Regions from separate parts of the Halobacillus sp. B23F22_5 genome, predicted to be linked through region 2. Evidence: a T-box and tRNA genes for the amino acid it is inferred to sense, from the RefSeq annotation. Region 2 holds a T-box; the other holds one or more tRNA genes.
The links. A T-box is a leader RNA that pairs with one kind of tRNA and senses whether it is charged. The one in region 2 lies ahead of trpS (tryptophan--tRNA ligase), so its partner is inferred to be a tRNA-Trp.
Positions count from the first base shown of each region.

Region 1: it encodes a tRNA-Trp, which carries the amino acid that the T-box ahead of trpS (tryptophan--tRNA ligase) is inferred to sense. The anticodon was not compared.

Region 1 is NZ_JBIEKI010000011.1:108,983-120,510, forward strand. Features, by position in the region: gene ACGTN9_RS14525 (ABC-ATPase domain-containing protein) at 1-1,590, opposite strand, end outside; tRNA gene ACGTN9_RS14530 (tRNA-Gly) at 1,753-1,823, opposite strand; gene ACGTN9_RS14535 (MaoC/PaaZ C-terminal domain-containing protein) at 2,140-2,544, opposite strand; gene ACGTN9_RS14540 (MaoC family dehydratase N-terminal domain-containing protein) at 2,541-2,990, opposite strand; gene fabG (3-oxoacyl-ACP reductase FabG) at 3,008-3,772, opposite strand; gene ACGTN9_RS14550 (Crp/Fnr family transcriptional regulator) at 4,021-4,710, opposite strand; gene ACGTN9_RS14555 (hypothetical protein) at 4,851-5,267, opposite strand; gene ACGTN9_RS14560 (YidH family protein) at 5,335-5,718, opposite strand; gene ACGTN9_RS14565 (ornithine cyclodeaminase family protein) at 5,903-6,838, shown strand; gene ACGTN9_RS14570 (hypothetical protein) at 6,854-7,078, shown strand; gene ACGTN9_RS14575 (sodium:solute symporter family protein) at 7,093-8,523, shown strand; gene ACGTN9_RS14580 (hypothetical protein) at 8,536-9,102, shown strand; tRNA gene ACGTN9_RS14585 (tRNA-Ser) at 9,282-9,373, opposite strand; tRNA gene ACGTN9_RS14590 (tRNA-Leu) at 9,384-9,467, opposite strand; tRNA gene ACGTN9_RS14595 (tRNA-Leu) at 9,574-9,655, opposite strand; tRNA gene ACGTN9_RS14600 (tRNA-Cys) at 9,666-9,739, opposite strand; tRNA gene ACGTN9_RS14605 (tRNA-Gly) at 9,764-9,838, opposite strand; tRNA gene ACGTN9_RS14610 (tRNA-Gln) at 9,847-9,921, opposite strand; tRNA gene ACGTN9_RS14615 (tRNA-His) at 9,938-10,013, opposite strand; tRNA gene ACGTN9_RS14620 (tRNA-Trp) at 10,019-10,092, opposite strand; tRNA gene ACGTN9_RS14625 (tRNA-Tyr) at 10,098-10,183, opposite strand; tRNA gene ACGTN9_RS14630 (tRNA-Thr) at 10,276-10,351, opposite strand; tRNA gene ACGTN9_RS14635 (tRNA-Phe) at 10,362-10,437, opposite strand; tRNA gene ACGTN9_RS14640 (tRNA-Asp) at 10,478-10,554, opposite strand; tRNA gene ACGTN9_RS14645 (tRNA-Met) at 10,704-10,780, opposite strand; tRNA gene ACGTN9_RS14650 (tRNA-Val) at 10,832-10,907, opposite strand; tRNA gene ACGTN9_RS14655 (tRNA-Glu) at 10,916-10,990, opposite strand; tRNA gene ACGTN9_RS14660 (tRNA-Ser) at 11,000-11,092, opposite strand; tRNA gene ACGTN9_RS14665 (tRNA-Asn) at 11,094-11,168, opposite strand; rRNA gene rrf (5S ribosomal RNA) at 11,391-11,504, opposite strand.
Region 2 is NZ_JBIEKI010000006.1:5,611-17,138, reverse strand. Features, by position in the region: gene ACGTN9_RS10345 (putative glycoside hydrolase) at 1-1,050, opposite strand, end outside; gene ACGTN9_RS10340 (ABC transporter ATP-binding protein) at 1,259-2,194, opposite strand; gene ACGTN9_RS10335 (ABC transporter ATP-binding protein) at 2,191-3,252, opposite strand; gene opp3C (oligopeptide ABC transporter permease) at 3,269-4,411, opposite strand; gene opp3b (oligopeptide ABC transporter permease) at 4,414-5,343, opposite strand; gene ACGTN9_RS10320 (peptide ABC transporter substrate-binding protein) at 5,510-7,228, opposite strand; gene ACGTN9_RS10315 (DUF3899 domain-containing protein) at 7,607-7,975, shown strand; T-box leader at 8,036-8,233, shown strand; gene trpS (tryptophan--tRNA ligase) at 8,346-9,344, shown strand; gene ACGTN9_RS10305 (YjbA family protein) at 9,401-10,165, opposite strand; gene ACGTN9_RS10300 (YuzI family membrane protein) at 10,246-10,464, opposite strand; gene ACGTN9_RS10295 (LCP family protein) at 10,616-11,528, shown strand, end outside.

The DNA of each region.
Region 1 (11,528 bases), on a different contig from region 2:
TCCTTGCTTATCCAGTTGATCTTCCATGGCATCAAGTAATTCTTCCATAGACCTGCTCTTTTCCAGCCAGCCTTTTTTATCTAAATGAAGCAGCATATCTGCAATCATTCGTGTCTGGGATGCGTCTACAAGCTGCTCTACATAATGCAAGGATATTTCCGTGTTTCCTTTTAAAATCAACGTCTTACTTTTTGCTTGTACTTTAGCTTTCTTCCCTTTTTGGGTCTGCAGGCTGTTTGGTAAAAATCTACGCCTGGTTATCTCGCCAAAGCTGTATTCTCTATCAATTTTACGCTGTTGCGGATATCTATCTGCAATCTCTTTTGCCTTATTCGTAACATTATAAGGGAGATACTGATCCATCATGATGACGTTATCAGCAGCATCGAAATAGTCACCGGATCCCCCCATGACTAGTATCGTCGAGACCTCTAATTCATCGCGAAGCAGTTTGATTTTATCGATGAAAGGAGTAATCGGCTCTTTCTCCTTCACTACCAGCTCCTGCATACGCTCATCTCGTATCATAAAGTTCGTTGCGCTGGTGTCTTCATCAATCAGCAGTGTGCCAGCGCCTGCCTCAAGAGATTCCACTACATTGGCAGCCTGCGACGTACTTCCACTTGCATTATCCGTCGTAAACCTGGTTGTGTCTGTACCATGCGGCAGGTTTTTAATAAACGGCGAAATATTTACGGTTGTAACTTTTCTTCCGTCCTCTGCGCGGACTTTCACTGCTGCCGGATCAGTCAGCACATACTCACGGCCATCCCCTTTAATATGAGGGTACACCCCGCGTTCCATCGCATTCAACAGGGTACTTTTACCATGGTACCCGCCTCCGACAATCAACGTTATCCCTTTTTTCAACGCCATACCTGTCAATGGCTCGTTGCGGTGAGGTAATTCAATTGTGACACGATTCTGTTCAGGACTTTCAAACGGCACCGCACCTTCCATCGGCCGTTCACTGACGCCGCTTTTCCGAGGTAAAACTGCTCCATCTGCGACGAATGCAATCCAGTCATTCGCTTCCATTTCCCTGCGGATCGCTACATGCTGGTCAGCCAGTTGCACTGCTTCCTCAATTTCTTCATCGTTGATACGAAAGACAGATTTATCAATCAGCTCAGGAAGCACCTGTAAGAACAGTTTCTCTGCTTGCTTTCCATTAATACGTCTACCGTTGGCCGGTAAACCTATGCTTAGGCAGATAATCATATGGTCACTATTCAATTCGACAGCCGTACGTTCTAATATTTCCTGCCCTGGGCGATCGATTGCCACCAATCCGCTCTTACCTGATCCCTTCACATTAGGATTAAGCTTCATCAGTGTACGGGCGATATCTCTTGTAATCGTATCCTCCGCATAGACGCGACGATTCCTGTCTTTTCTCCATTCGGCTTTGATCGGACGTTTGTCGTACGGCACTTGAATCCTTATTTTAGAAGGAGCCGCAAACGGATCCCCTTGTACATAATCAATCCATAGCCGGTAGCGCTCAAACTGATAGCTTCCCTGCAATTGCTTATAACCTTTATAACTTTTCCCGTCTATTTGCTGTAATTGCTGTTGAAGTTTCTTCATCACGAATCATCTCCAATCCAATTATCTACTTTGTTTATTTACAATGTTGCCATCTTTACAACATAAAAAACGCAATGCTTCGTTGTCACCTAGAACGAAACACTGCGTTGGTTAACTTGATTGGGGAAATAATTACTCTTGCCGGATAAAACCGGCAATAAGAGCGGGTGATGGGAATCGAACCCACATCATCAGCTTGGAAGGCTGAGGTTTTACCACTAAACTACACCCGCATGTTAATTAAATGACTGCTTTAAGTCAGGTTCACGAACAATCATGTCTCTTCCTCTGCCAGATAATTCATGGAAGTATATCCGTCGAGACAACTCGTAGCTTATTCGGTGGATGCGTTGCTCGTGGCTGAGGTTTTACCACTAAACTACACCCGTATAGTGAAAATGCCTTTTTGAAATGACATTTATAATTATAACAAGGGTAGTTTAGTAGTGCAATGGGATTTTTAATTTTTTGTCGAAAAACATAAAAATTAATCGAATCCTATAGGGTGACTATCTTTTGTATTTATCTCTTTATGTTCCTTTGATACTCCTATTCATACTGACTAAATACAACTGTACCCTTGATAACATCCTTTCCCTCTTGATTAATTGCATTCACATCGAAATGTAATTGCCGGTCAGTTTTATCGGCTAATGTCGCCTGTAAGGTGATGACATCATGCAGTCGGACCATACCTTGAAACCTGATGGTATAATCCTGGATAAACCCTTCTTCAAAATAAGGAGTGAATAATTTAGCGAGATTGCCCATCGTCCACATGCCATGGGCAATAACTCCAGGAAGCCCAGCTTTTTTGGCTTCTTCATCTATCGTATGGATTGGATTGTAATCACCTGATGAGCCCGCGTATTTGATCAAGTCCAGCCTCGAAACCGGAGATAACGTTACGTTCTCCAGTGATTCCCCTGCTTCTAACACAGCTAACCGATTCACACCTTCATCTCCTTCCGAACAGCTTCTGTAATGATGACTACCTGCTCTTCTGTGAAAACCAGCTTCCGATCAAGGTCTTCCCCATATCTTTTTAAAAGTAAAAAGCCCATTTCCCCGCTTTTTCCTTTTCTTTCATAGTAATCTTTTACTTCCACGTAGCAATTGATTTCCTCTCCGACGAGCAAAGGTCTTTCATAATGAAAGGTTTCTTCGCCGTGGATCAAACCTTTACCAGGCAACTCCAATGCTTCAATAGCGCCGTAATCAAAGACTCTCGGAAAAGTCGGGGGAGCAATGTTATTGTTATACCTTGACTGCTTCCCGGTCTCCTCACATATGAATATGGGGTGCAAGTCACCAATAGCTTCTGCAAATTTCTTGACTGCTCCTCTTTCCACGGTATTCTTTACGGGTTTCGATTTCTTACCAATAACATGTGTCAGCATCTATGACTCCTCCTTGATTAATCTTTTGGTCCGCCAGCTACGTAGAGTACCTGACCATTCACGAAGGATGATTGTTCATCAGCGTAAAAAGCAACAGCGTTTGCAATATCCTCTGGCTTACCACTTCTTCCTACAGGAATATTGGAGACACTAGCTTCCACCAATTCTTCGAAGGAAATACCGATTCTTGCCGCTGTCTGCTTGGTCATATCAGTCTCAATGAACCCGGGAGCGACCGCATTTGCTGTTATGCCGAAGGGGCCAAGTTCAATTGCCAATGTTTTGGTAAAACCCTGCAATCCAGCTTTAGCTGTAGCATAGTTTGCCTGTCCGCGATTGCCCAAGGCAGAGGTCGAGGAGATGTTAATAATGCGGCCAAATTTCTTTTCAACCATATATTTCTGTGCTGCCCGGGCGGCATTGAAGGATCCTTTAAGGTGCACTCCCATGACGGTATCCCAATCGGAATCAGTCATTTTAAATAGCATATTATCCTTGATTACACCAGCATTGTTAACTAGAATATCAACCGAACCATATTTCTCATACACTTCTGCCATGGCACTCTCTACCTGTTCTGCCTCCATCACATTAGCAACCTTCGTAAACACTTCATAACCTTTTTTGTTAAATTCATTTGCAGCTTGCGCAAGCGCTTCTTCGTTAATATCGATAATGGCTACTGTTGCGCCTTCTTCAGCAAATTTTTGAACAATTCCTTTTCCTATACCACGGCTTCCGCCGGTTACAAATGCTACTTTTCCATTAAATCTATCTGACATAATCGATTCCTCCCATATTAAATTTTGCCCCGAGGCCCTGGTGTAAATCTATATCATTAACCATAATCTATTAACATATCAACTGGTTAGTAAGCTGTAATCCCATATTATTTTGAAATTTCGAAAAAAACAACCCTATTATAGGAAAGCTGTTTACTGGAAAGACTTTTAAGCATGGTCTGTAATTTTTGAGGAATATACCAATCCCAATAAAAAAAGAGGCTTTTATAGCCTCTAAATAAATTTTTCTATAATGTACAATTTTGAACGCCGCATTGATCACACATCAATAAGGAGCGGAAATATTCGATATCATTAATAAAGAATTTTTTTGCTTCATTGTCAATGAGGCCTTGGTCTTTCCACTTACTGATCACTCTACTGGCGGTTTCCCTGGTAATCCCGACGTACTTTGCGATATCCTGGACGACAATCGGTTCTGTAATTTCCACCCCTCTTGGAGTTTCTTTACCATACATATGACTTAACCGGATAAAAATAGATGCGACTGCACCTTCCGAACCGAACACTAAATAGTCTCGCAGTTTGGCTTTACTGGCTTCGAGCGATTCTGCCAGCCATTTCGTAATGCCTAAAGCTAATCGACCATTTTGCGCCATTAAGGTTTCCATATCGTTTTTTGATATATATAACAAAGAAGCGTCTGTCAAAGCAACCGCAGAACAAGAATAAATTTCTCCAGAGAAGATCCCTATCTCTCCGAATGAATCATTATTCTTACGTAAAAATACGGTTACTTCTTTATTCTGTTTCATCTGCTTATGAACACGAATTGTACCGTCTAGGATAAAGTACAAATGGGAAGCTTCCGATCCTTCTTCAAATATTACTTCTCCACGTTTGACGAATGTTTCTTTTGAGTTAGCGAGCAATAAATCTTTTTCATTTTGCTCCAATCTATCGAGTAAAGGCCTCATCATGCCTACCTCCTGTATGATGAATGTACCTTAATAATAAATGGCTGTAGCCTGTAAGTCTGTGATATTTATCACGTTTTCACTATTATTATATTAAAATCAAAAAGAGACACTGCCCTCCAGTGCCTCACAATTATGTATCATTCATTGGAATTGAATTTCGTTTCTTCCTCATCCAATAAAAAATCCTTTTTCCGTAAACGGATATTAATATGATGCAGCTGTTGAACGACTTCAGCAAATCCTAAAGCAAGGATGAATGATATGACTGCACAGATCACCATCCAGAAAAAGCCTAGGAACTCCTCATTAACAAGGAAAAACAACCCTACTAAGAATCCTGTCACTAAAAATACATATCCAACTAATTTCAACAAGGTAGCAACCCGGTTGTTATGCTCAAAATAAATAGTAGCTATATTGGTTGAAACTATTTGTGATTCACTCGTTTCCCGACGATGGACGGGGATAGGTTCTTCCTCTGTATTACTGTTAGCAAAGTACCCTACTATACCGAGTAAAAGTGTAACCACGATAACCGTTATAAAAACACCCATATTATACCTCCCCTGTAAATAAGAACCACAACATTCATTGTAATATAGCCAGGGGAGATTTTACACACTAGCTTTCCAAATATAAGAAGTAAAATAAGATGAAAATCAGAATAACAATCATTAAGGAAGATACTAACGTCACAGAAGTATTAGAAGGGTTGAATGTTTCGTCATTCATGATCTGTTTCTTTTTATTGAAATAAGCGACAGTTGCTAAAATTATGATAATAAAACCAAGAACAACAGCAAAAACACCTAAAGAAAGGCTGATCATATCGATCGTACTGTTACGCTGGACCCCTATCGTGAAATGAAGGCTGGTATTTAAAAAGCCAATACCAACAATAGCAATAACCGTACGAACCCATGCCAGGTAGGTTCTTTCATTAGCCAGGTGTTGCTGTGCATATTTCAACTGGTTTTTCTCTTCCTTTTTCATGACATCACTCACTTATCTTCCATATATGATTTAGGTTGTCTTACATTATCTTAATCATACGATTACAACCAGAAAAAATCCAATGGCCTGATTTGATCTAAGCATTGTTTTCTGTGAGCGAGCAGAATTTGCAATCGGTTTTATTTTTCAGAATAATTTGGTAATATTCTTAAGTATACAGAAAGGAGAATGATAAATGGAAGTAATCTCAGCAGAAGAAATCAAACAAAAGTTTTCCATGAAAGAAACCATGGAAGCTATTGAGGATTTCTACAAAGAAAAAGAAGGAGACTACATTTCTCCTGATCGTATGCATATTGAGGATGGAGACAATACAGCTCTGCTAATGCCAGCATTTTACGGTGATTATTATGCAACGAAGTTAGTGGGAGTAGCTCCGAATAACACGAACCTCGACAAAGACACGATTCATGGATTAATGATTTTATATAATCGTGAAACCATGGAACCATTATTCATGTGCGACGCCATCGCCATTACTTCGTTACGTACAGGTGCTCTTGGAGGTTTAGGCATGAAGTATTTGGCGAAAGAAGATGCGAAAACCCTAGGAATCATCGGTACAGGAACACAAGGTTGGAGTCATTTGCAATCAGGACTTGTCGCCCGGGATATTAACGAAGTACATATCTTTAACCGTACAGAAGAGAAAGCACTGGCATATAAAAAGCAGGCAGAAAAAGCATTTCCGCACATCAGCTTTTATGTGTCTTCCGTAGAGGAACTGGTGAAGAAGTCAGATATCATCGTAACGACCACCACCTCTTCTAAGCCGGTATTACCGGAACTGGAGCCATCTGAATGGAAAGGAAAACAAATTGTCGGCGTAGGTTCCTTTCGACCGGCGATGCAAGAACTTTCGGATCAGGTATTGCAAGAAGCAGATGAAATCTACGTGGATGCTTCAAGCGCTTTACGGGAGTCAGGGGATATGATTCGAGCTAAAGAGTTACGTAAAGATTTAGAGGATACGTGGGACCTTGAAAAAATAATCAGAGAAAACCATTACCCTTCTGGTGTCCATGATAAGACAATTATTTTCAAGTCTGTCGGTGCCTCTATTTTTGACTTAGTAACTGTCAAATCAGTGTATGAAACGTATTACAAATAGAAAGGTGGCAGAATGATGCGAAAACTGACAAGGAAAAAGTGGAAAGACCCGGGAATCGTCATGGTAATTATTTTATCTATTATCTCTTTGATCGTTTGGATATGGTGGCCGGCAGACACTTTTGTAGGTGGAATATCCCTAGCAGGATGGGCCATGTTTGTCTGCTTTTTCATATGGTTAGCGTTAACAGTCGCATATGTCGTTTGGATGGAAAGACTGGAAAAGAAAGAAATGCAATAAAGGAGTGAGTAATCATGCAAGTAATGGAAACAATCATTTTAGCCATTTATTTAATCATTATGACCGTTATAGGAATTTGGTTCGCAAAGCGGGCTCACTCATCTGAAGGTGATTACTGGACAGCTGGCGGGCAGATTAATAGTTTTGTTGGATCATTCGCATTTTTTGCAGCGGTAGCAAGCTCAAGCTCACTGATGGGGGCTGTAGGTTCTGGTGTAGCATTAGGGGTTCCTTTTCTATTAGCCTACGGGTTCGGCGCAGTAGCTATCCCTTCATTTGCAATGTTTTTAATAGCTGGACAAATTAGAAGAACAGGCGTAAAAACTCTGCCTGAATTTTTCAAGCATAGGTACGGAAAATCGGTACAGATTGTTTCTGCTATTCTAGTCGTACTGAGTATGACTTTCTATATGATCCCCCAGTTGACAGCATCAGGGCTAATTGGTTCTTATGTGTTAGGGATTGATTATGTAACTGCTGTAATCATTTTAGGGTTAGGATTCACACTTTATGCCGCACTAGGTGGAATGTGGGCGATTACATACACGGACTTGATTCAGGGTGCTGTCATGGTCATCGGAATGTTCATTCTCGCTATTATTATTCTAATGGATCATGGTGGAGTTGGTTCGCTTGTTCAAGACGCGTTAGCAGTCGACCCTCAATTCGGTTCTATTACTCAACCATGGATGTCTTACTTCGGTCTATTTGTTGCTTTTCTTTGGTTCGGAGTAGTATCACCGTCAGCTGTTATGAGGAACTTTGCTGCACGTGATGCGAAAACAGCACGTCGCTCAGCTCTAGGAGCTTGTTTTTTGTATGTTACTGTATTCCTATTCGGATTTGTCATTGCATCGGCAGGTGCCAGCCTGGGGATTGCAGAATCACTCGACAATCAGGATATGATTTTTATTTCCGTAATTGAGCATTACATGCCTGCCTTACTTGCCGGAGTTATGCTGGCCGGGTTATTAGCTGCAATCATGTCCTCAGCGGATGCGATGCTTCTGGCCGTATCTGCAGGAATCGCCCATGATATTTATAAAGAACATATTAATAAAAAAGCTTCCGAAAAGAAAGTCACTCGTCTAGGGTTAATTGTAATGATCTTAGCTAGTGTGGTTGGGATTATTTTCGCAATCGATCCCCCTCAATTGATCGCTGTCATGGTAGGTTGGGTAAGTGGCGCAATGCTTTCTGCTTTTGGCTTCCCACTAGTGTTAGGGCTTTGGTGGAAGCGTACCAATACAGCAGGAGCTTTAGCTGGTATGATTGGAGGAACGGTAGTTTTCATCATCATGGCATTATTACCATTTGCTCTTGTTTCCGAGCACTTAGTCTCTGCCCCCGTTTCAGCAATTCTTACGATTGTAGTAAGTTTAATGACAGCCCCACCATCTGAAAAGATACAACAAGAAGTAGACAGCTATCACATGGAAGCATAAGCAGGTGAAAAAATGAAACTGAACATCTTAGGAGAAGATTCTATCCAGGAACACGAGCTTCCCAAGTATATGTATAAAGGCTTGAAGCCTTCGTTGAAACTGAATAAGAAACTCAATGAGAATGTAATTAAAAATGGGATCGTAAGGAGCGAAAAAGTCTATCAGCCAATGTGGACAGTGAAGATGCTAGTCATTGCTGATAGAAAACCGTTCCCACCCAAAATAAAGCCGAACATGGCTTTTGTGGATGCTATTTCAGGCTACCGGGGGTTATTTCCGAATGTACCTCCTGTCACCCAGCAGGAAGTAGCTTCATCAAAAGTTAAAAACGCTATAATTACAAGACAAGAACTACTAGAAAAATACGTAATAAATATTCAGGAAAAGCAAATCAGTCGGAACTATGTATTAAAAAAACCAAGATATGAGGTTAAAGAAGCAGAGGTAGTTTACTTGCCATTATGGCTAATAGAAGTGGACACTGATTTCTTCACAAAAACTTTCCTAATCAATGGTAACACAGGTGAGTCAGAAGATTTATTAAAGAAACTATGGAAATCAAACGAGTGGAAATTATGAAAAAGGTGCTTGCAATTTAGCAAGCACCTTTTATATATATTAAAAAGAAAAAGATCTCATCAGTCTTGGTGAAGATTAATTTTAATTCTAAATTATATACCGGTCGAAACTGCACTCCCAAAGGGACACAATTTTGAGTCGTGCGCGTCTGCCAATTTCACCACACCGGCATATAAAAATGGCGGAGAAGGTGAGATTCGAACTCACGCGACGGTTGCCCGCCCTAGCGCATTTCGAGTGCGCCCCCTTACAGCCACTTGGGTACTTCTCCATCCAGGCGATGCGGATGAAGGGATTCGAACCCCCACGGTGTTACCACCACTAGACCCTGAATCCAGCGCGTCTGCCAGTTCCGCCACATCCGCAAAGTATTAAATAATACCAGGCCTTAAAACTGTATAATAATAAGAAAAAAGACCCTTTCAGTAATATGAAAGAAGTCAATTCTCTAACAAATAAATTGTTAAGTAGTACCGGTGGCCGGGGTCGAACCGGCACTCCCGAAGGAACACGATTTTGAGTCGTGCGCGTCTGCCAATTCCGCCACACCGGCATATTGTTTATGGAGGCGGCAACCGGATTTGAACCGGTGATAAAGGTTTTGCAGACCTCTGCCTTACCACTTGGCTATGCCGCCTTGTGATACCCTGAAAATTAAATATGGAGCGAGAGACGGGATTCGAACCCGCGACCCCCACCTTGGCAAGGTGGTGTTCTACCACTGAACTACTCTCGCAATTTAAATGGCTGGCCCAGCTGGATTCGAACCAGCGCATGACGGAATCAAAATCCGCTGCCTTACCGCTTGGCTATGGGCCAACAGGCAAAGTAAAGATGGGGCGACCGATGGGAATCGAACCCATGAATGCCGGAGCCACAATCCGGTGCGTTAACCCCTTCGCCACGGCCGCCATAATGGCAGGGGTAGTAGGAATCGAACCCACATCAAAGGTTTTGGAGACCTTCGTTTTACCATTAAACTATACCCCTATATATGGTGGAGGGAGTAGGACTCGAACCTACGAACCCGATGGGAGCGGATTTACAGTCCGCCGCGTTTGGCCAACTTCGCTATCCCTCCATTGTAATGAAGAAAACTATTCAATGGTGCACTTACAGCACACGGTTGTTTTCCAGCAAGAAGTTTATTCGACGTTGCAGGAAAACCTACAATGGTGCCGGCCAGAGGACTTGAACCCCCAACCTACTGATTACAAGTCAGTTGCTCTACCAATTGAGCTAGACCGGCTAATCAGAAATGGTGGCTTGGGACGGAATCGAACCGCCGACACACGGATTTTCAGTCCGTTGCTCTACCGACTGAGCTACCAAGCCTAAGTATTTAAATAATTATGAAACTATGTAAAAGTAATAATGGCGGTCCGGACGGGACTCGAACCCGCGACCTCCTGCGTGACAGGCAGGCATTCTAACCAACTGAACTACCGGACCATAATTTGGTTGCGCTTTGCAGCACACGATTTTCAACTAGCTATGAAGATTATTCGACGTAGGAAGTTGAAATAAATTGGTTGCACTTTGCAGTACTACTATCTTTCATTAGCAATGATGATTAATCGACGATGCAAATGAAAAATAATTGGTTGCGGGGGCAAGATTTGAACTTGCGACCTTCGGGTTATGAGCCCGACGAGCTACCAGACTGCTCCACCCCGCGATAATGTAAGACATTATATCTTACGATATTGAATTGGAAATGTGAATGAAATGGTGGAGGATGCAGGGTTCGAACCTGCGACCCCTTGCTTGTAAGGCAAGTGCTCTCCCAGCTGAGCTAATCCTCCTATGTAAGTGGTGACCCGTACGGGATTCGAACCCGTGTTACCGCCGTGAAAGGGCGGTGTCTTAACCACTTGACCAACGGGCCAATATGATATGGCGGAGAGCGAGGGATTCGAACCCTCGAGACCGCGGTAACGGTCTACACGAATTCCAATCGTGCTCCTTCGGCCAACTCGGACAGCTCTCCATGGCTCCACCGGTAGGATTCGAACCTACGACCGATCGGTTAACAGCCGATTGCTCTACCACTGAGCTACGGTGGAATATTGTAAAGGTGTGTATCATTGAGCTACAACCTAAGTTATATGCTCGTCGTTCAACCCTTTTGTTCAACTTTCTGGCTACATAAACAGTGTTGAACTCCTTGCAAAGCTTACTTCGAAGTTTAGTCGAAGAGGTTAGCTTCGCTACGGTGGAATATTGTAAAGGTGTGTATCATTGGTGTGATTTTGTTAACAAGCAGATCTTTAAGAAAATAAGTCCAGGCTTGGCAGCGTCCTACTCTCACGGGGATAAACCCGACTACCATCGGCGCTGGAGAGCTTAACTGCTGTGTTCGGCATGGGAACAGGTGTGACCTCTCCGCTTTCGCCACCAAACCTTAATCTTTTTTTAGGGACAAG
Region 2 (11,528 bases):
TGTCGGCGGGTTATCCAGCTTAGCCAGCACTTCATTTTCCACCTTGGCATATTCCACCGTCAATTTATAAGGTTCCATATCCGGCTTCTTAATGCCGAAATAAGAGGTCCAGTGGCTTGGATAGATCATCGAAGAAATGACGTCGACATTGGAACTGATTTTAGAGAAATTCTGTCCTATTCCAGGCGCTTCCGGAATAGTAGCGGAATATCCGAATATATCAACGGATACATCAACGGCGTAATAATGTAATTCTTCCCTGGCATAAGCGACAAAGTCTGTTACAGCTTGCACCCGCTTTTGTACCTCATCCATTTCGAGTTTCGCATAGTCACCCTGATTATATTCCAATGTTTTATCCCGGTTTTCAAACCCTTCCGGAAAGCGGACATAATCGAACTGGATTTCCTCAAATCCTAGCTTTGCGGCCATTTTGGCGATTTCTACATTATATTCCCAAACTTCTTTCATAAACGGATTGACGAAGGCTTCTCCCCTGCCGTTTTTCCAGATCTGACCATTCATTTTAAAAGAAAGCTCGGGACGTTTTTCAGCTAAAATCGAATCTTTAAAAACAACCACTCGTGCAATCGGATAAATCCCCTTCTCCTCCAGAACCTCAAGCATTTTTCTCGGCTCTTTGATATACGGCTGCGCAATATCATAATAAGGAGAATCTTCATCTGGCTTAAACGTTATATTACCGTGGTCTTCTTTAATATCGATGACCATCGCGTTTAAATCCGTCGATCCTACAAGCTCCAATAATGATTCGAAACGACTTCCTCCAGCTGAATTACCTGTTACATAAATCCCCCGTACCGCATCAGGATATTCAAACGTCAATCCCGAATCATATACGAACCTTGCTGCCGGCTTATCATTATTCAATAACTCTAATGAAACTTCTCTTTCCTGCAAATTTTTCACTGGTAAAGATTCTGTCTCGTTTGATTCATCTGCATGCAAAGTATGTACCGGAACAAATGCCAACATAAAAAGAATACTTATGATTGTAATACTCTTAAGCTGTCTTAGCTTTTTCCTCATGATTAATCCTACTCCCCCATTTTTTTCTATCTCCTATTATAAAAGAGGATTCCTATAAATTGGTAGGTTATTTAGTAAAATTTTGTAGAAAATCACCAAAATATATCAAATGACCTAATTTTAAGACTTTCTCCGATTTATATATATACAAAAAGGCAAGGTGTCATTCCGCAAATCCGGAAAGAACCTTGTCTTTTTTACAGCCGTATTAAACGGACACATATTCTTTTTTATAGTGTTCGAACTCTTTGGTTGTACATAGCACCCAATGGTCCGGGCCAACCTCACGGAATTCCGGCTCTTCACTAGTATCGTGTTGACTTGGATCATATTCCTCCCGGACACGGTTTCGTTCGTAATCTGGATCCGGTAATGGAATAGCAGATAATAAAGATTTGGTGTACGGGTGCATCGGATTCTTATATAAGTCATCCGCGTCGGCAAGTTCCACAAGCTTACCGAAATACATAACACCAATCCGGTCACTGATATACTTGACCATCGACAAGTCATGGGCAATGAACAAGTAAGTCAAGTCATTCTCTCTTTGCAGTTTTTTCAATAAGTTGACTACCTGCGCCTGGATCGAAACATCAAGTGCCGAAATAGGTTCGTCGGCGATAATGAAACTAGGATCTACGGCCAGAGCACGGGCAATACCGATACGCTGACGCTGTCCACCACTGAATTCGTGGGGATAACGGTTAGCATGTTCTTTGTTTAAACCAACTGTCTCCAGCAGATCATGTACACGCTTCTTGCGCGCTTCTTTTGTTTTGGCCAAGCCATGGATATCCAAGCCCTCTGCAATGATGTCCTCCACCTTCATACGAGGATTCAAGGATGCATAAGGATCCTGGAATATCATTTGCATTTCACGATTGAATTGTTTCAAATCTGCTTTATTCTTTTTATCGTGAACATTGACTCCATTGAAATTGACTTCCCCTTCGGTAGCATCGTACAACCGGATGATTGTCCGGCCTGTCGTCGACTTACCACACCCGGACTCACCAACAAGGCCGAAAGTTTCCCCTTTATAAATATCAAAGGTCAAGCCATCGACTGCTTTTACGACACTGTGACGCCCGGTTTTGAAATGCTGCTTTAAGTTTTTGATTTCGACTAATTTTTCTCGACTCATGAGCGATCACCTTTCGTATTAAGTTCAGCCTCTTGAGCAAATCCTTGCATTCTACGTTGTATGGAAGCAGGAGGCTCAACATCCGGGGCATTCTCGTGCAACAGCCATGTCGCGGCATAATGCGTATCGGATACTTTGAACATTGGTGGTTGTTGCTCAAAGTCAATCTTCATCGCATAATCATTCCGGGCTGCGAACGCGTCACCTTTAGGTGGAGCGATCAAGTCCGGCGGTGTACCAGGAATGGCATATAAATCTTCATCCGCACTGTCCAAAGAAGGCATAGAGCCAAGCAGTCCCCAAGTATATGGATGTTTTGGATTATAGAAGATTTCATCAACGGTTCCGATTTCTACAATTTTACCTGCATACATGACGGCGACACGATCGGCCACATTAGCAACAACACCAAGGTCGTGCGTAATAAAGATAATGGAAGAATCCGTTTTCTTCTGGATATCCTTCATCAACTCTAAAATTTGTGCCTGTATGGTTACGTCAAGTGCAGTAGTCGGCTCATCGGCAATTAAAAGCTTAGGATTACAGGCAAGCGCAATCGCAACGACGACACGCTGACGCTGTCCCCCAGAGAATTGGTGAGGATATTGATCGACACGGTTAGCTGCATCAGGGAGCCCTACCAATTCCATCAATTCCACTGCACGCTTTTTCGCCTGGGAACGGCTCATTTTCTGGTGCTTGATGAGTCCTTCCATAATCTGATTGCCGATTTTCATCGTCGGATTCAATGAAGTCATCGGATCCTGAAAAATCATCGAAATATCCTTGCCTCGAATTTTCTCCATTTGCTTTTCACTTAATTTAGCTAAATCTTTACCTTCGAAAAGGATTTCCCCTTCTTTGATACGGCCTGGCGGCTGAGGGATCAGACGCATTAATGCTTTCGTCGTTACCGACTTGCCTGAACCAGATTCACCGACAATTGCCAGGGTTTCTCCTTTGTGTACATCGAAATTGACACCTCTGACAGCCTGGACTTCTCCTCCGTAGGTGTCAAAGGATACACTTAAGTTGTTTACCTGTAGAAGTTTTTCCATTTGGTATTCCTTCCTCCTATTCACGCATCTTCGGATCAAACGCATCCCGCAGTCCATCAGCCAGTATGTTGAAGGCAACCATAATCATGGAAATGATGATTGCAGGGAAGATCAACACGTGAGGATTGGTCTGCAATGACTTGAATCCGTCATCAATCAATGTTCCCAAGGATGCAATCGGGGTTGGAAGCCCTAACCCGATGAAGCTTAAGAATGCTTCAAAGAAAATAGCGGCTGGAATCGTAAACATCGTATTGATGACGATTAAGCCAGTAACATTCGGTACGAGGTGCTTTTTCAAAATTCTGCTGTCTGGTGCTCCGAGTGTTCTGGAAGCCAGTACGAATTCCTGATTCTTCAGTTTCAACACTTGTCCCCGTATGATCCGTGCCATCGATATCCAGCCGGTAATGGTCAGGGCAATGGTGATCGACAGGATCCCCGGTTCTAATATCAGAATCATCAGGATAACAATGACCAGGTTAGGTATCCCAACTAAGACTTCGATGATCCGTTGCATGATGTTGTCGACACGTCCGCCATAATATGCGGATACTCCACCATAAATGACACCAATTATCATATCAATAGTGGCTGCTAAAAAGGCGATATATAAAGAGATCCGAGTTCCATGCCAAGTACGTGTCCATAAGTCACGTCCAAGACTGTCCGTACCGAACCAATGATTTGCTTCAATACCTTTTGCTTCATATACATCGAGGGAAGCTTCAATTTTTGCTTTTTCGCCATTTCCGCCTTCAGAAATAACGTTATATTCAATGAAATCGGCATTAGCTGCGCCAAGTTTCAATTTTGCGACATTTTTTGCAGCGTCGACAGAATCTCCCTCAATAACGGTCGATTCCATACCATCTACACCCAGCCAGCCGATATTTTCCAGTACCGGAATCTTAGGTGGTGTGTAAGAACGGGATAAATTCTGTTCATAAGAATCGAACTCATTCATGTATGGGCCAAAAGCCGCCATCAATATCAAAACAATTAAAGTGAATACCCCTGCCATCGCACCGAGATTCTTCCTAAGACGGTTGAAGGAGTCCTGCCAGAAAGACAGACTAGGACGAGAAATCTTCTCGCTTTCCGTTCCTCCCCGCTCGACAGGGACAAAAAGATCTTTTGATGGTTTGCTGTTATCCATATTTATTTCTCTCCTTCGGCAAGTCTGATTCTAGGGTCGATGATTCCATATAGAAGGTCGATGACTAAAATGATAAATATAAAAAAGAAAGAGAAGAACAACGTTGTACCCATTATAATTGGGAAATCATTTGTTGTAATCGATGTAACGAACTGTTCACCGATTCCAGGAACTGCGAAAATCTTCTCAATTACCAATGTTCCAGTCATTAATCCTACTGCCAGAGGACCCATTACGGTTACCAAAGGAATCAAAGCGTTACGAACTCCGTGCTTGAAAACGACGCCAAATTTATTGACACCTTTTGCACGTGCGGTTTGGATAAAATCAGAACCAAGTACTTCTAGCATCTCTGTCCGCATGAAACGGGCGGCAATCGCAATCGGGAACATCGCCAGCGCTATGGTAGGCAGAACCGTATGTTGCCACGATCCCCAAAGTGCAACCGGGAACCAGCCTAATTTAAGGGCAATGAAATATTGCAATAGACCTGCGAAAATAAACGATGGAATAGATTTACCTATAACAGCCACGAATGTGGACGAGTAATCCAGGAAGCCATTATGGTAGATAGCCGCTATCAAACCAAGCAGCATTCCGAGGATCGTCCCAATAATCAGAGCCTGGGCCCCTAACTGCATAGAAGGACCGATACGATCCATAATAATGTCTGTAACTTCCCTGTTATCAAACTGGAATGAAATCCCCAAATCCCCTACAGCTAAACCACCCATGTATTTTAAATACTGGATTGGTACCGGGTCATTCAAACCGTACTTTTCAAGAATGATCTCTTTTTGCGCTGCTGATAATTTATCTTCCATGGTCAGTGGTGTACCAGGCAGCATTTTCATTAAGAAAAATGAAAAAGTCGCGATTATAATCAGTGTCAACAACATGTAGAGCAGTCGTTTGGTGATATAACGAGCCATTCTTGCCCACCTCCTATATTTATAAGTGTTTTCTTATTATTATAAATAACTGAATATTGATTATTATCAGTTATATTTGATGGCAGGGAAAAAGAGAGCATATGCCAACAACATGGTCATATACTCTCTCCCCTCCGAGTCAGCTTTATTCAATTATGAAAAGCTATTACTCTTTACCGTCAATATAAGCATACTTGTAAGTGTAGTCAGGTCCCATTGGGTTAGTGATTACACCTTTAACGTAAGGCTTCCAAAGTTTAGCACTGGCACGTTGATATAGAGGAGCAAGAACTGCGTCTTGTTCGATCAACATTTTTTCAGCTTCCAGGAATGCTTCGAAACGCTTAGTTGGCTCAAGAGCAAGCTCATTGTTTGCTTTCTCAATAAGCGCGTCATACTCTTCACTGGAGTAACCAGTTTTGTTGTTTCCGCCATCTGTTACCCACATGTTCAGGTATGTGTTCGGGTCAATGTAGTCAGGGCCCCAACCAGAGTTTTGCAAGTCATATTCCATTTCAGTGTCTAGACGAAGACGTTCTTTAAATGGAACCGGCTTAACATTTACAGTCAAACCTTCAAGCTGCTCCAATTGGTTCTTCAAGTAAGCATCCATCTCTTTAGCAACTTCAGAGTCGCCGCCAAGAAGTTCAAGCTCTACAGAGTCTTTTCCAAGCTCTTCCAAAGCAGTAGCCCAGTGTTCTTGCGCTTTTTCTACGTTAGTTTCAACCAGGTCACCATTGATTTCACGGAAGTCTTCTCCGCTTTCAGGGTGCTTAGCAAAGTTTTGAGGAATGTCACCTACAGCTGGAAGGGATCCGTTAGCAAGGATGACATTAACCAAGTCTTCGCGGTTGATTACAGATTGAATCGCTTTACGCGCATTTACATTACCAAGTACTTCATGTTGCTGGTTCATTTTCAAATAGAAAAGTACTGGTTCTTCTTCTGTCTTTAATTCTTCACTACCAGCTTTTTGCTGAACGAACTCACCGCTCAAACCAGCAGCATCGATTTCACCAGAATCATAAAGGTTTACACGAGTAGAAGTTTCTTTAACAACACTTACATTAATTTCTTCAAGGTTAACATTTTCAGCATCCCAGTAATCTTCGTTCTTAACAAGCTTCCAGCTTTCTTCATGCTTCCATTCAGTCATCTTGAATGGACCGTTAGCAAGAATGTTGTCAGCTTCAAGTGCGAACTGGTCACCTTGTTCTTCAACAAAGTCCTGGTTCAACGGCAGGAATGTACCGAAAGCAGTCAATGATAGGAAATAAGGGATCGGCTTTTCAAGTTCTACTTTCAACGTATAATCATCTTCAGCAGTAACTCCTAGCTCTTCCACTGCCATTTCACCGTTTGAAATAGCTTCAGCGTTTTTGATAACGCCATTCATCATGTATGGGCCATACTCGGAACCAGTGTCCGGGTTAACCGCACGCTGCCAAGCATATACGAAATCGTTTGCTGTAACAGGGTCACCGTTTTCCCAAGTAGCATCTTCACGTAGTTTGAAAGTCCAAGTCAAAGCATCTTCACTTTGCTCATGGCTTTCTGCGATAGCAGGTTCCATTTCAGCATTTTCACCTAGACGATATAGACCGTCCATTGTAGAACCTAACCATTGGAATGCAACTGCGTCAGTTGCCATGGAAGGATCCATTGTAGGAATCTCAGCAGAGTCAGTGATGTTCAATACTTGTTCTCCGCTAGGCTCACCTTCTGAACCTTCGCTTCCTTCATTACCTTCGTTTTCGTTTGTTTCTTCTGTGTTCCCTTCGCCTTCTCCACCGTCGGCGTTATTGTCGCCGCCGCCTGAGCAAGCTACCAGGAACATGCTTAGAACTAATGCTAGTCCAAGCAATAACCAATTTGTCTTTCTCATGAAAGAATGACCTCCCCAAAAATATAATTTTCTAAATATTAGCGCAGATAAATAATCTACAATACGAATTATACAAGTTTTCGAACTATTTTGCATTAATATTTTTTTGATAAAATTGTAAGAACCTTGTCATTATTACATTCTTGTGGCATAAAATAGGATAAATTACCTAGTTTATTTTACAAAGGTCCTATATGATTACGGGGAAATATTACACATTGAATTGTATTTTTACAATCTTTTCACCAATAATTAATTAAATTTTTTTCTTGTTATTATGCTGGTTGATATTTACTTTTTTTCCTCTACTAAAACAGACACATGAAAACATGCTATAATGAAAGAAGTATTTTCTAAGAAAGGATGTGCCTTCTTCCGATGGTATTAAAGAATAAGTGGGTGTTTTTAGGTATTAATTTCTCTGTTGTGACCCTGCTATTTTTTATGCGGGCACCTGTGTACGACTTGTTCCATTATATTAACCAGACCTTCTATGTCGCTTTCTTTTATCTTTTCGGCGGTCTTCTATTGTGGGTGATCCGCGGAGGCTTTTTCGACTCAATAACTTATAGTTTTCGCAGATTCTACCATAGAGTAGCGAAAACAGCAGATTATATGGAAGATTGGAAAAAGAAGCCTCTTCCCTCCCAGACCATCGACGGTAGAGTTTTAAAGTTCTTTCTATTTCAGGGAATGTTCATGAACTTCGGAATGATCGGTATGCTTATTTATTACTATCAGGGGTAATCAACTGATTGTTGCAACACACAGAAAACTTATTTATAATTTTCTTGAATAGCAAAATAGTGAAATGCGTTGAAAAAGTATAGTACCGGACTTCCCTGTTTTTCAGAGAGGCTGTGGTTGGTGAAAACAGCTGACAAAGGTTACCGGGAATTGGGCTTTGGAGCTTCGTTACAGACGACGTACCCCTGCGTTAAAGGTCAAGTGATTCCGCATAGTGCGGAGTAACAAGGGTGGTACCACGGTTCATTCGTCCCTTCTTTATAGAGGGAGAATGGCCTTTTTTTATTGGGGAAAGCTGCAATTTACATTTCTTGAAACAAACGTATCCCAGACACGAATGTTCACAAATAAATTAAATGAGGTGGAAAACATGAAGACAATTTTTTCAGGAATTCAGCCAAGTGGTACATTAACACTCGGTAACTATTTAGGAGCGATGAAACACTTCGTCGAACTTCAGGAAGAGAACCACTGTTACTTCTGTGTGGTCGATGAGCATGCCATCACTGTCCCACAGGACCGTTTAAAGCTGCGTGACAATATTCGTTCACTGGCTGCTTTATACCTTGCTTCTGGCATCGATCCAGAGAAATCTACGCTGTTCATCCAGTCGGAAGTTCCAGCCCACACGCAGCTCGGCTGGATGCTGCAATGTGTCAGCTACATCGGTGAACTGGAGCGGATGACGCAGTTCAAAGACAAATCGCAGGGAAAAGAAGCTGTCTCCTCTGGATTGTTGACCTACCCTCCATTGATGGCTGCCGATATTCTTCTATATAAAACCGACATTGTTCCAGTCGGGGAAGATCAGAAACAGCACCTGGAGCTTACCCGTAATTTAGCAGAACGCTTTAATAATAAATACAACGATATTTTCACAGTACCAGAAGTGAGTATCCCAAAAGTTGGCGCCAGGATTATGTCACTCCAGGATCCTACCAAAAAAATGAGCAAGTCCGATGAAAACCAGAAAGCCTATATTTCAATGCTCGACGCGCCAAAGAAAATCGAGAAAAAGATTAAGAGTGCTGTCACTGATTCGGAAGGCATCGTTAAATATGATAAAGAAAATAAACCGGGAATTTCCAACCTGCTTACCATTTATTCCACTTGTACCGGAGAGACGGTGGAAGCATTAGAAGTGAAATACGAAGGAAAAGGATACGGGGAATTCAAGCAGGACGTTGCGAATGCCGTCATTCAAACACTCTCCCCTATCCAGGAGCGTTATCATGAATTGTTTGAATCTGAAGAGCTGGATGATGTCCTGGATAACGGGGCAGAGCGTGCTAATCAGGCAGCAGAAAAAATGCTTCGCAAAGCAAAAAAAGCGATGGGTCTTGGGCGCGTCAAAAAGAAAAAGAAATAAAAACGGTGTGATTGCTTAACGAACCACACTAAAAAAACCAGAATTGAAGGACTCCTTCAATTCTGGTTTTTTATTCCTGCTTCTGCTTTATGATTTTCTAATTCCCAAATTTTCTCAAAGAATGGCTGCCCCTTGATGATTTTACCGCATAACTCTTCGTGAGCACGGCTCCACCCTGGGGTCGTCCCTTCATAAAGTTTTTGCCAGGCCTGTTCAATCGTATATTCTTTAACCATTGGATAATGGCTCGGCTCCCATTCGGTCAGCCAATAACGTATTTCTTCCGGGTTGTCGGTATGCTGTAATTGATCCAGCGCCATCATCAGCAGCTGTTTCAATTGTCTTTCCTTCCTTGTAAGCCCCAGCATGTATTCAGGAGACAAGGATAGTATGTGATGTTCCTTTTTCGCCAAGGAAGGATCCCAGTCATATTTATTCGGCTTTTGTCCTTCAATCATTTCAAGAGCCAGTCTTTCCTGGCGTGGAATCAGCCTGCTCTTACGGACTGGCAGTGTATAGCCAAGTGTATCGAATGCTAGCACAGAGTGACCATTGGTAACAATAGCGGCATAATCGAGTGACTTACGCTCCTGGTTTTTTCTTAAGTAAGCTCTTCTATGGATGGATTCTAACAAACTGATCGGCAAATCCTGTAAATCATTTTCAATATACTGATACAAATCATCTGTTATATACAGCAGCGGAGCTTGATCCAATAGCTCAATCCCATCTTCTTTCCGCCACTCATGAAATGGAGAAACGTTGTATCCGTTCTCCTCCCCTTCGAACCAGTTCACCCAAACATCATGTAAATATAACATACCCGGTACTCACCTTCCATCCCTTAGTTTCATTTGCCATCAGTATGGCCAAATTTGGAAGTTTTATTCTCCGATTGGAATTATTGACAAGGGGATTGTCCAATTTTTAATGTAGAAAGCAGCATAAGAGTGACACCGATTGGAAATAACCAGCACTCACTGCGCGTCTGGACAAACTGGAGGTACTCAATCCAGGTAAAGCCCGCTGGAAGCAGATTCATATAAGAAATCAAGGATATTCCACCACTGACAGTGAAACCGAACCCTACTAAAAACAAGAACCAATAAAAAATATCCATCCCTCCAGCCTGTCCATTTTTTGTTAAATATATGAGACAAACGCTCTTAACATGACATGAAAACGATATCATCCGTAAAAACTATTTACTATCTATGCTATAAGCGGTAAATTAATAGATAGTGGTTTTTTTAAAATGAGGTGATACTTTGGTGACCACTCGAAAAGAATACAAACAGCAAAACCGAAAGAAGAGAAGGAAAAGAAAAGCTTTCATTGCTGTGCTTCTGCTTTTCTTATTAATAGGAATCGGAATTAGCAGCTATGAATATATGGCAGGTAAACGGGACGCTATGGGCGAGTCTGAAGGAGAGCTTGAGAATAGTGAATTCAAAGATGAATTCCAGGGCGTGGATAATAAAGATGGCAAAACAACCGTGCTGATGCTTGGTGTCGATAAGCGCAGCAATAAAGAAACGATGCGTACTGATACCATTATGATTGCTCAATATGACCCTAAAGAAAATGAAGCAAAACTGGCATCCTTGATGCGGGACACCTACGTGGATATCCCCGGATATGGCTACAATAAGCTGAATGCTGCGTTTGCCTTTGGGGGACCGGAGCTGCTTAGACAAACGATCAAAAAGAACTTTGGTATTGAAACAGAATATTATTCGATCGTCGACTTTGACGGATTTAAACAAATCGTCGATACAGTAGCTCCAAAAGGCATTGAAGTAGATGTAGAGAAAAAAATGTACTATAAAGATAACGCAGGTACCATCAACTTAGAACCAGGCACCCAAAAGCTGAACGGGGAAGAATTATTAGGTTATGCACGCTACCGCGGAGATGCGTCCAGTGACTTTGGTCGTGTCAAACGGCAACAGGAAGTCATCCAATTAATGAAGGATGAACTAGTCTCTGCCAAAGGACTGCTAAAGGTACCCAGATTGATCGGTACGCTGCAGCCCTATATCGATACCAACATCGATTCTGGCAAGATGGTCGGACTCGGCAAAGATTTCATCTTTAATGCTCCTGACAGTATCGACACGTTACGAGTTCCAGTGGAAGGTTCCTACTGGGATGAAAGATACAGTCATGCTGGAGCAGTGCTTG